3 regions of the Halomonas sp. 111 genome follow, and region 2 is predicted to be linked to each of the others. Evidence: predicted binding sites of a transcription regulator. Region 2 holds the regulator's gene; each other region holds the start of a gene.
The links. The regulator PhoB, encoded in region 2, activates phosphate uptake and scavenging genes when phosphate is short. The targets are predictions, from matches to a motif close to TGTCATANNNNTGTCANA.

Region 1 (3,285 bases), on a different contig from region 2:
GGTATCGTCCCAGGAACTGTTGTTTTCTACCCACTCAACGGCCGCCTCCACAGCTTCGTTGAAGTCGATTTGCTCTTCGATAATACGCGGCAGGTTGTTAGCGTGAGCAGCCCAATCCACAGCGCCACCTTCAACCATCAGGAAAAAGCCATTTTCGTTGCCGTTTTCACTGGCGTTGAGCACGTTCAAAGCGCCGCCCGTCAGTGTAGCAAGGCTTGGTGACGTATCCAGCAGATTACCGCCGGTTACGCCGGGGCGGCTGTATTGCAGCGTCTGAATGTTCTGCACCAGGCCCAGTACTTTGTCCTTGGGAAGATCCAACTCACCAGCAGCCAGAGCTTCAAAATCGTCCTTGCTTTCGATAAAGGCGTAATCCGTTTCGCCGCCTACCAAGCGCTGGTAGGTCTCTTCGCCACCGATAAAGCGGAAATCGCTCTCATCGGGGTTATCGACATGCTCGCCGGCTGCATCGTAATAGGGGTGCCCGGTACCGATGGCGACAGTGGCAAGGCCAGAATCGACAATTTCGCGGCCAATGGCTCTATAGTCGTTGCGGCTTACGTTATGGGCCATGAAACCGGCAGGCGTCGCGTGGGAGACCTGCACCGATGAGACAACACCCAGAGCGCGGCCGCTATCAACAGTGTATTCGCCAATATGCTTAAGCGGCTCATCATCGTTGGACCAGTTGATGGCGCTGTTATAGGACTTATGGCCTGAAGCCAGCGCCGTTGCCGCTGCAGCGCTGTCGGTGTAATCAGCCCGGGCGTAGTCGTAACCGGCAAAGTAGCCCTTGTAGTTACCCAGGCTACCTTCGTAAACGGTATCTACCGCCTCGTCGTTCCAGAGCTCGGCTGGTTCAAACGTAACCGTACCGTCGTCACTCTTGGTGGGTGTGGTAGAGGTGTTTAACGGATGCGTTGCCATGAAAAGCTGTGTGTCAAACTCATCATAAACTTCATGGCCCAGCGCGCCATGACGGAAGTAACTTGCCGCACGGAACGTCTCGATACCGGTTCCGTCGGTGATCATCAAAATAACGTTCTTAGCTGTATTTTCCTGCGCTAATACCGGCGTAACCATGACCGATGCCAGTGCCAACGTGAGTGCGTTGCGCGTAAAGTTCTTCATTTTCATCCCTAAAATAAATTTAGCTAATTTGATATCCAACAAATCGTAGCGCCTAAAAATGTCATTTTCATGACTGCTAATGAAGGTAAGTCAATTATTTCTAATAAACATGAATCGCACTCAGTAGCCGATCCGTAAAACTGTTCATTGTGGGTTTCGCCTGAGTAACACTTGCACGCTTGGTCACAACGCATATACTGTATATAAATACACCAATATAGGCAGAGGCAGGCGTATGGCGTCTCTCGGCAAATCACCAATACAGCCCCCCGTGCACAAAGGCCGCGGGGCAACCTATGACCCGCACAACCGCTTTGCCCCAACCCATAGCGTGGCAGAAGACGACGGATGGTGGCGCGAAGAGACTTCCCCCACACGGGCAACTGAAGTACGCGAAGAAACCAGTAAGAGTGCGCTTTCCTGGAACCGGTCGCCAGACTTGCCTTTTGATCGCTCATTGAACCCTTACCGAGGTTGCGAACATGGCTGTGTTTACTGCTATGCCCGCCCTTCTCATGCCTATTGGGATCTGTCCCCGGGGCTTGATTTTGAAACCAGGCTGATTGCCAAAAATGGCCTGGTGGAGCAATTAAGTGAGGAGTTTTGCAAGCCTGGATACGTCTGCCGACCAATCAATCTCTCTGGTAATACCGATTGTTACCAGCCACTAGAAGCCAAGCGCCACTTAACGCACCAGTTGCTTGAGCTATTATTGGCTTGCCGCCATCCAGTCACTATTGTGACCAAAAGCACGTTAGTATTACGGGATATGGATCTGCTGGCTGAGATGGCCGAACACCGCCTGGTGCGCGTATTTATTAGCCTGACCAGCCTGGACGCCAATATGAAACGCACGCTGGAACCTCGTGCGGCCTCTCCTCAAGCGCGTTTAAAAGTTATCCGTGAGCTGAATACTGTAGGCATTCCCGTCGGGACGCTTGTTTCTCCGGTCATCCCCGGATTAACGGATCATGAAATAGAGCGGATTCTTGAGGCCGCCAGCCGTGCTGGCGCACGAACGGCGTCCTGGATGCTGCTGCGCTTGCCCCATGAAGTCGCTCCTCTTTTTGAAGCCTGGCTGGAAGCCCATTACCCAGAGCGTGCGGCCAAGGTAATGAGCCTGATTCGCCAATGTCGGGGCGGCAAGGCCTATGACGCTCAGTTCGGTAAGCGCTTTCGCGGCGAAGGTATTTTTGCCGATATGATTGCACAACGCTTTAATCGCGCCAGCCGCCAGTGGAACTTTCAATCTCGTACCGAGCAAGGGCTGAATACCCGAGACTTTCGCCCGCCCAACGCTCAGGGCGAGCTTTTTTATTAAAGCCCATGAAAAAGGCATTTGCCTGACATACTCTCAGCTTACTGAAAGTGCCAAACAAATGCCTGAGTGATTACTACTTCTGTTTTTCGCTATTCGTCATAGCTCTGCTTAAAATCTAATGGACGACCTTTCTAAACATCCTCCCATGGTTCATCAATGCAGCTTTTCTCCATCAACAGTGATGTGATGCGTACTGCGGGCTTTGGGATGAATAAAGTAGTGACCTTCGGGCGCGGTATGGGGCTTGATATGGTGTAGCTTAAGGTTTTTTGGCGCAGCGCTTTTATTATGCACTCCATAAATAATAAACGGAATCGATAGCACTACAAGGAAACAGCCGATCAGCAAACCGGTATACACTTCGTTAGACTCTTTTCCTGGCAACCCCGTGGGAGGGAAGAAGGAGACGACAAAAGCAACTAAAGAAGTAAGTAACCCCACTACTGCAACGGCAATTTTTATTTTGTTACCGCCAGGGATATTGAAGGTACGTTGATTTTCAGGCTGTTTTCGAACAAGGGTAATGTAAGCCAGGAATAGCATAAAGTAGCTGCACAGATAGATAACGACGGTTAGCGCTAGTGCAATCAGGAAGGACATATTATTTCCTCCCCCCGTATTCGTCAGAATAATCAATGCGATAGTTGTAATGGTTAGCTGAGAAATAACCAACGCCACCGGCACGCCGTTCTTGTTTACTTTAGCAAAACGCGCCGGCAATATACCCTGCTGCGCGGTTACCAACATGCCGCGTGATGGTCCAACAATCCATGCGGCTATTTCAGCCAGCACGCCCAGCAATAGCAGCGCAGCAATAATCCGAATAGCCCATT
Region 2 (3,285 bases):
TACCTTATGGGCGCTTTGGGTGGCTACAAACGGGGTGCCTGGCCGCAACGTGCTGCTTATTTTTGTGGCAGGTGTTTATGTTATGCGCGCTGCTGGCTGCGTTGTGAATGATTACGCTGACCGCCATGTTGATGGCCACGTTAAGCGCACGAAACATCGTCCACTGGCGACGGGGCGAATCAGTGAAACCGAAGCCAAACTGCTGTTTATTGGGCTGGTCACTGTTGCGTTTGTGTTAGTGCTGCTGACCAACTGGTTTACGGTGCTGCTGTCGATTGGTGGCGTGATCCTGGCGTTTATCTACCCCTTTATGAAGCGTTACACCCATCTTCCTCAGGTGGTGCTGGGGGCGGCTTTTTCGTGGGCAATCCCCATGGCATTTGGGGCGGTGCTGGGCTATGTACCTGTGGAAGCCTGGTTGCTGTTTTTTGCGAACGTACTGTGGACGGTTGCCTACGATACCCAATACGCCATGGTCGACCGTGACGATGACCTGAAAATTGGTATTAAATCAACGGCGGTGCTGTTTGGCAGTGCAGACCGCTTGATGATTGGATTACTGCAACTGGCGACGTTGGTGCTGTTAGCCTTTGTGGGTGTTCGTGTGGGGCTGGGTGGTTTTTTCTGGCTGGGCCTTGCCGGTATGGCGGCCACCTTTATTCATCAACAGCGCCTGATTCGGCATCGTGAACGCGACCCGTGTTTTCAGGCTTTTTTGAATAACTACTGGTCAGGGCTGCTGGTTTTTGCCGGAATTGCGCTAAGTTGGTGGCCAGTGGCCGGGCCGCTCTAGCAAAGCGTGATTAGGCCTGTCATTCGTTCTTGTTATTGGCTATTGTCATATAAGTGTCATCAAGTCATGGTGTTATTGTCACTGAGATGTCATTGAATTACCTTTCATTGAGCACCGTGAGGCCCTGGAATGACCGCCAAGACCGTTTTGATTGTCGATGATGAAGCACCTATTCGCGAAATGATCGCAGTGGCGCTGGAAATGGCTGACTATCGCGTGCTTGAAGCGGATAACGCCCAGGATGCCCACGCGTTAGTCGTTGACCATCAGCCTGACTTACTGCTTCTGGATTGGATGATGCCAGGTACCAGTGGTATTGAGTTGGCGCGACGCCTTAAGCGTGAAGAAGCAACCGCCGAAATGCCGATTATTATGCTCACCGCCAAGGGTGAGGAAGACAATAAGATTCAAGGCCTTGAGGCGGGCGCGGACGACTATATCACCAAACCCTTCTCGCCCCGTGAGTTGGTCGCGCGCTTGAAAGCCGTATTGCGACGCACCACCCCACGTGGCGTAGAAGACCCCATCGAAATTAACGGCCTTCTACTCGACCCCGTCAGCCACCGTGTTAGTGCGCATGGCAAGGCGCTGGAAATGGGGCCCACTGAATATCGCCTGCTGCAGTTCTTTATGACCCACCAGGAGCGAGCCTATACACGCAGCCAACTGCTGGACCAGGTATGGGGCGGCAATGTGTATGTTGAAGAACGCACAGTGGATGTACATATTCGGCGCTTGCGTAAGGCGTTAGGCGATGTGCACCAAAACCTGATTCAGACGGTACGGGGTACCGGTTATCGTTTCTCAGCCCGGGTGTAACTGTGCGCCTATGGAGCCGTGAGCTTTGGCGTATTGCCTGGTTAGCGACCATAGGTGTTTGCCTGGGGTGGCTATTAGGTTCAGCGGGCCTTGGTTTGGCAGCCGGGTTGGCCGTTTGCCTTTTTTACCATTTACGCCAACTGCGCGTCCTCTTTCAATGGTTAACCCTTAATCCTCATAATGAGCCCCCGGCTGCGGGTGGCATGTGGGGGGATTTGCTTGACCGTCTTTACCGCTACCAAAAAAGCCAGCGCATTACACAAGGTCGATTGCGGTCTACGCTCGCGCGTATCCAGGAATCCTCAGAGGCCATGCGCGACAGCGTGGTAATGCTCGACCGCCACGGTGATTTGGAGTGGTGGAACAGTGCAGCGACGGATATGCTGGGCTTACAAACCGCGCACGATCGTGGCCAGCACATTACCAATTTGTTGCGTGACCCACGCTTTATTAGCTACTTCAACGCCCGCGATTACAGCGAACCGCTTACGCTGACCTCACCCATTGATGAACGCAGCATTCTGCAATACCAAATTACCTTGTATGGCGACGATGAGCGCCTGGTGATGGCGCGGGATATCACTCGTTTGCACCGTCTTGAGGAGATGCGCAGAGACTTTGTGGCCAACGTCTCCCATGAGCTGCGTACGCCGCTTACTGTTCTTTCTGGCTACCTCGAAACCTATGGTGACTTGGCTGAGCAGCTTCCGCCTCGCTTGGGCCGAGGGATCGAGCAAATGCAGGACCAGACGCAGCGCATGCAAAATCTGGTTAACGACCTGCTGCTTTTGTCACGCTTGGAAATTGATCAAGGCGGGCAGGACCATCAGGCGCTGTCGGTTGAGCAATTGCTTAATAGCGTCTGCCAGGATGCATTGGCGCTATCGCACCGTAAGCATGTTGTCCGTGTTGCTATTGAAAGTGACGCCCAGCTCATAGGGAGCGAGCAGGAAATACGTAGCGCCATTTCTAACCTGGCTTTCAATGCGGTGCGATATACCCCAGAGGGTAGCCAAATTATACTGCGCTGGGCGCCCATGGAAGATGGAAGCGCATGCATAGAAGTAGAAGATGATGGAGAGGGCATCGATCCTGTCCACCTTCCCAGGCTAACGGAACGCTTTTATCGGGTTGATAAAGGTCGAAGTACCGCGACAGGCGGTACTGGGCTTGGTCTTGCCATCGTTAAGCATATCCTGCTGCGCCATGATGCTCAGCTTCAGGTTGAATCGCATCCTGGCGAAGGTTCGCTATTTCGCTGTACTTTCCCCGCCACTCGGCTGGCTGCTACCTCCTAGCCGCCTTTCTCTGGTCTTCTGTATAACCTTTATCCAAGCGTGCCATATGGACAGCCATCTATGGTTCAAGTCTGCTCATGTGTCATTTTTAGTCAGTTATGGTGGTCCCTTATACTCGATCAGCGAGCATGATTGGCACGCGGGATTTATTTTAAGTTGTTTATTAATAAGAAATATTTTTTTATTTTTGTTTTTTGGCATTACATCTGCATTAAGTTGGGAAAGGAAGATTACCGCAGGAAATGGTACGCCAGGAAGGCACTTCCTTAAGATTAGCGGTATCAACAGCGATCGAGGAGAAGGAACATGATGTCCAAGGAACTACTCAAGAAAGCTGGGATTTTAGGTGTAACATTCGGTTTACTGGCAAGCCCC
Region 3 (3,285 bases), on a different contig from region 2:
TACCAAACCATCAACATTTACTATACCTACATAGATGGTGCTTTTAGTCTATGACAAAATCTTAAAAATGAAAAATCGTAAGTATGATTTAAAAAATTATTTCGCCAAAAAACGCCTATCCACTTGAAACTGCTAAAAATATTACCAACCAAGGCGTGTCATTTCTTTCTCGTAGCACCCAACGGGTAGAAAAGTGATTTAACAACCAATGTAAAAAGAAATATCCAACAAGCAACCATTCGTGCCAATGAATAAACAACAACGCTTTGATGGAAACAAGTTAAGACAAGAGATTTACAGCATGGCATGGCCTAAAAGATTTGAAAAAAGCATTTGCTGACATACTCTCAGCTTACTGAAAGTGTCAAACAAATGCCTAAATGAGTAATCCTGTTGTTTTCGCTATTCGTAACGCTTATTTAGGCCGGTGGCGTAGCTCATTGAGCACTAACGTAAAGAAACTACGAATTTCGTTCATTTTGGGTCGTGCTTCTTTAATCAGCGTGTCGAAAGGTTCCAGTTCGCGCTCTTGCGCTTCTCTTTGTGCAATCTCTTCTCTTATTTCTTCAATGAGTTCGGAAGAGTCATCCAGCATGGCCTTGAGTTCAGCGGTCGATGTTGACGCTAGCTCGTGTTGATGGGTCATGGACGTTTCCTCAAAACAGCGTGGTGAGCGCAATCAGGATGGCTGGCACGGCGATAAATACGCCTAATACCCAAGCAGCGGCGAGTGCTTTTCTTTCTGAGGCGACACGGCCTAGCCACTCGGCACCCTTAACAGGCAGTGGTCTTAAAAACGGTAGGCCAAAAATCACCACAACCGCAAATAAATTAAAGAAGAGGTGAACCAGTGCGATTTCCAGCGCCAGTATGGCAGTTGCCCCAGTGATTGCGGTGGCCGCAAGTAGCGCGGTAAACGTCGTGCCAATATTGGTGCCCAATGTAAAAGGGTAAATCTGACGTAAAGAGAATGCGCCTGACCCAGCTAACGGCACCATTAAGCTTGTGGTGGTAGAGGAAGACTGGACTAAAAACGTCACCACAGCACCAGAAGCAATACCGGCGACGGGGCCACGTCCAATGGCGTTATGCATAATGTTTTTTGCCTGCCCTACCATCAATACTCTCAGCAGTGCGCCGATATAACGAATCGCTAAAAAAATCACGGCAATACCAAAAATAATCATGGCAACGCCACCGGCAATCGTGGGCAGGTTCATGGCGACACTTTCAACCGAAGAGGTAATCGGCTTTGTTGCCATCCCGACAATATTAATACTGCCCATGGAAAGGTCAGCATCACCGTAAAACAGAAACGCCGTAGCGTTCGACAGCTTTTCAAGCGGATGAAAAATAAGCTCAATGGGCAGAAAAATCGCCACGGCCAGCAAGTTAAAAAAGTCATGCACCGTTGCGGCAGAGAACGCCCGCCTAAACTCGGCTTTATCACGTACGTGGCCAAGGCTTACCAATGTATTGGTGACAGTAGTACCAATATTGGCCCCCATGATCATGGGTACCGCCATAGCGACAGGCAGGCCGCCCGCCACAAACGCCACGATAACGGAAGTAACGGTTGAAGATGACTGTATCAGGGCCGTCGCGACAATCCCAATCATCAAACCAACAAAGGGGTTGGTGGCAAATTCAAACAACTGAGCGGCATGGCCGCCCGCGGCAATCTTAAAGCCATTACCTATGATGGATACGGCACAGATCAGGAAATACACCAGCAATGCAAGCGTGAGCCACTGCCTTAGCGTGCCCTTGCGCCGGACTTTTATTCTGCGACCCTGGCTTGGTAAGACCTCTTGCACAGCACTATTGATATTTTCGGCCATTGCCACATCCTCTTGGAAGGAAGAACGCACGTATAACCCACCCACTCCTGCAAAGAGTGGCGTCTATAAGTGACATAGGCGTGACAACGGCGTGGCACTATCGTGTTAGAGTGAACGGTGTTGGATCGAAGAGAGGTTGTTCACAGTGGGCAACATCAAGCGAATGCTGCTACTTCCTGGAAGCGGCATCCCATGTAAGTTACCCACGCTTGAACAATCGAAAGTGCTTTTTACCTTTTTGTACGATCCAGTATTGGTCAAAAAGCGCGAATGCTTGACTTAACTGGCCTTGCTCAGCGCGCTCGCCGTTGATACGTACAGCGTTCTGGTCAATCAATTCACGGGCCTGCCGCCTGGATGAGGCGAGTTCGCTTGCCACCATAGCCTCTTCCAGCGTCTGTCCAAACGCTACGTCTTGGCAGCGTAGCCCATCAAGTTCAAGCTGCTGTAGCTCACTACATGAGAGCGCAGCTACTTCACCACTGAACAGCGCCAGGGAAATACGCTGAGCAGCAGCCAGCCCCTCCTCGCCATGCACAAAGCGGGTAATGGTTTCAGCAAGTACACGCTGCGCTTGGGGCTTGCCAGCGGCCTGTTTGTCTTCTGCTTCGATTGCGTCGATTTGATCGCAATCCATGAACGTGTAATAGCGTAAAAAACGGTAAACGTCAGCATCATCCGTATTCAACCAGAACTGGTAAAACTGGTAAGGCGAGGTCTGTTCCGGGTCGAGCCATACCGTACCGCTTTCCGTTTTACCGAATTTGGTACCGTCGGATTTGGTGATCAACGGCAGCGTCATACCGAACACCTGCTCGCCGTTCAGGCGGCGTGTGAGGTCGATACCACTGACGATATTGCCCCACTGGTCGTTGCCACCCACTTGTAACCGGCAGCCCAACGTCTTGTTGAGGTGGGCAAAGTCATAGGATTGCAGCAGCGCATAGCTGAATTCAGTAAACGACATGCCCTGGTCAGGCCGTTCAAGACGCTGACGAACGGATTCACGGTTAATCATCGCATTCATCGAGAAGTGTTTGCCCACATCGCGAAAGAAGTCGATCACGCTAATCTGGCCAATCCACTCTGCATTATTAACCGCTTTCAGGGGCGCTTCGAGGTGCGGGGCCATCAACCAATAAATCTGTTCGCTTAAGGCGTTAACCCAACCCTCAACCGTTTCGGGAGAGTTAAGCGAACGCTCCGCCGCCTTGAAGCTGGGATCACCAATCAAGCCGGTGGCACCCCCGACCAACGCCACACCTTGGTGGCCGGCATCCTGAAAGCGTTTGAGCATCAATAAGGGCACCAAGTGACCGATATGCAGGCTGCCCGCCGTGGGGTCAAAACCGCAGTAAACGGTCTGCGGTGATTCGAGCAGAGCCTGAAGCTCATCCAGGTGAGTTGTCTGCGCAATTAAACCACGCCGTTCAAGGTCGTGAAG

Region 1: a site for PhoB is predicted at 1,189-1,206, ahead of ACT3T7_RS13515 (alkaline phosphatase). Genes of this name have one in related genera too.
Region 3: a site for PhoB is predicted at 1,910-1,927, ahead of ACT3T7_RS13490 (Na/Pi symporter). Genes of this name have one in related genera too.

What each region holds. Positions count from the first base shown of each region.
Region 1 covers NZ_JBQSYV010000017.1:56,773-60,057, reverse strand. The annotation lists gene ACT3T7_RS13515 (alkaline phosphatase) at 1-1,131, opposite strand, end outside; gene ACT3T7_RS13510 (PA0069 family radical SAM protein) at 1,367-2,452, shown strand; gene gadC (glutamate:gamma-aminobutyrate antiporter) at 2,606-3,285, opposite strand, start outside.
Region 2 covers NZ_JBQSYV010000012.1:107,870-111,154, reverse strand. The annotation lists gene ubiA (4-hydroxybenzoate octaprenyltransferase) at 1-793, shown strand, start outside; gene phoB (phosphate regulon transcriptional regulator PhoB) at 923-1,612, shown strand; gene phoR (phosphate regulon sensor histidine kinase PhoR) at 1,615-2,910, shown strand; gene ACT3T7_RS10850 (hypothetical protein) at 3,217-3,285, shown strand, end outside.
Region 3 covers NZ_JBQSYV010000017.1:51,069-54,353, reverse strand. The annotation lists gene ACT3T7_RS13495 (hypothetical protein) at 416-646, opposite strand; gene ACT3T7_RS13490 (Na/Pi symporter) at 657-1,841, opposite strand; gene tyrS (tyrosine--tRNA ligase) at 2,041-3,285, opposite strand, start outside.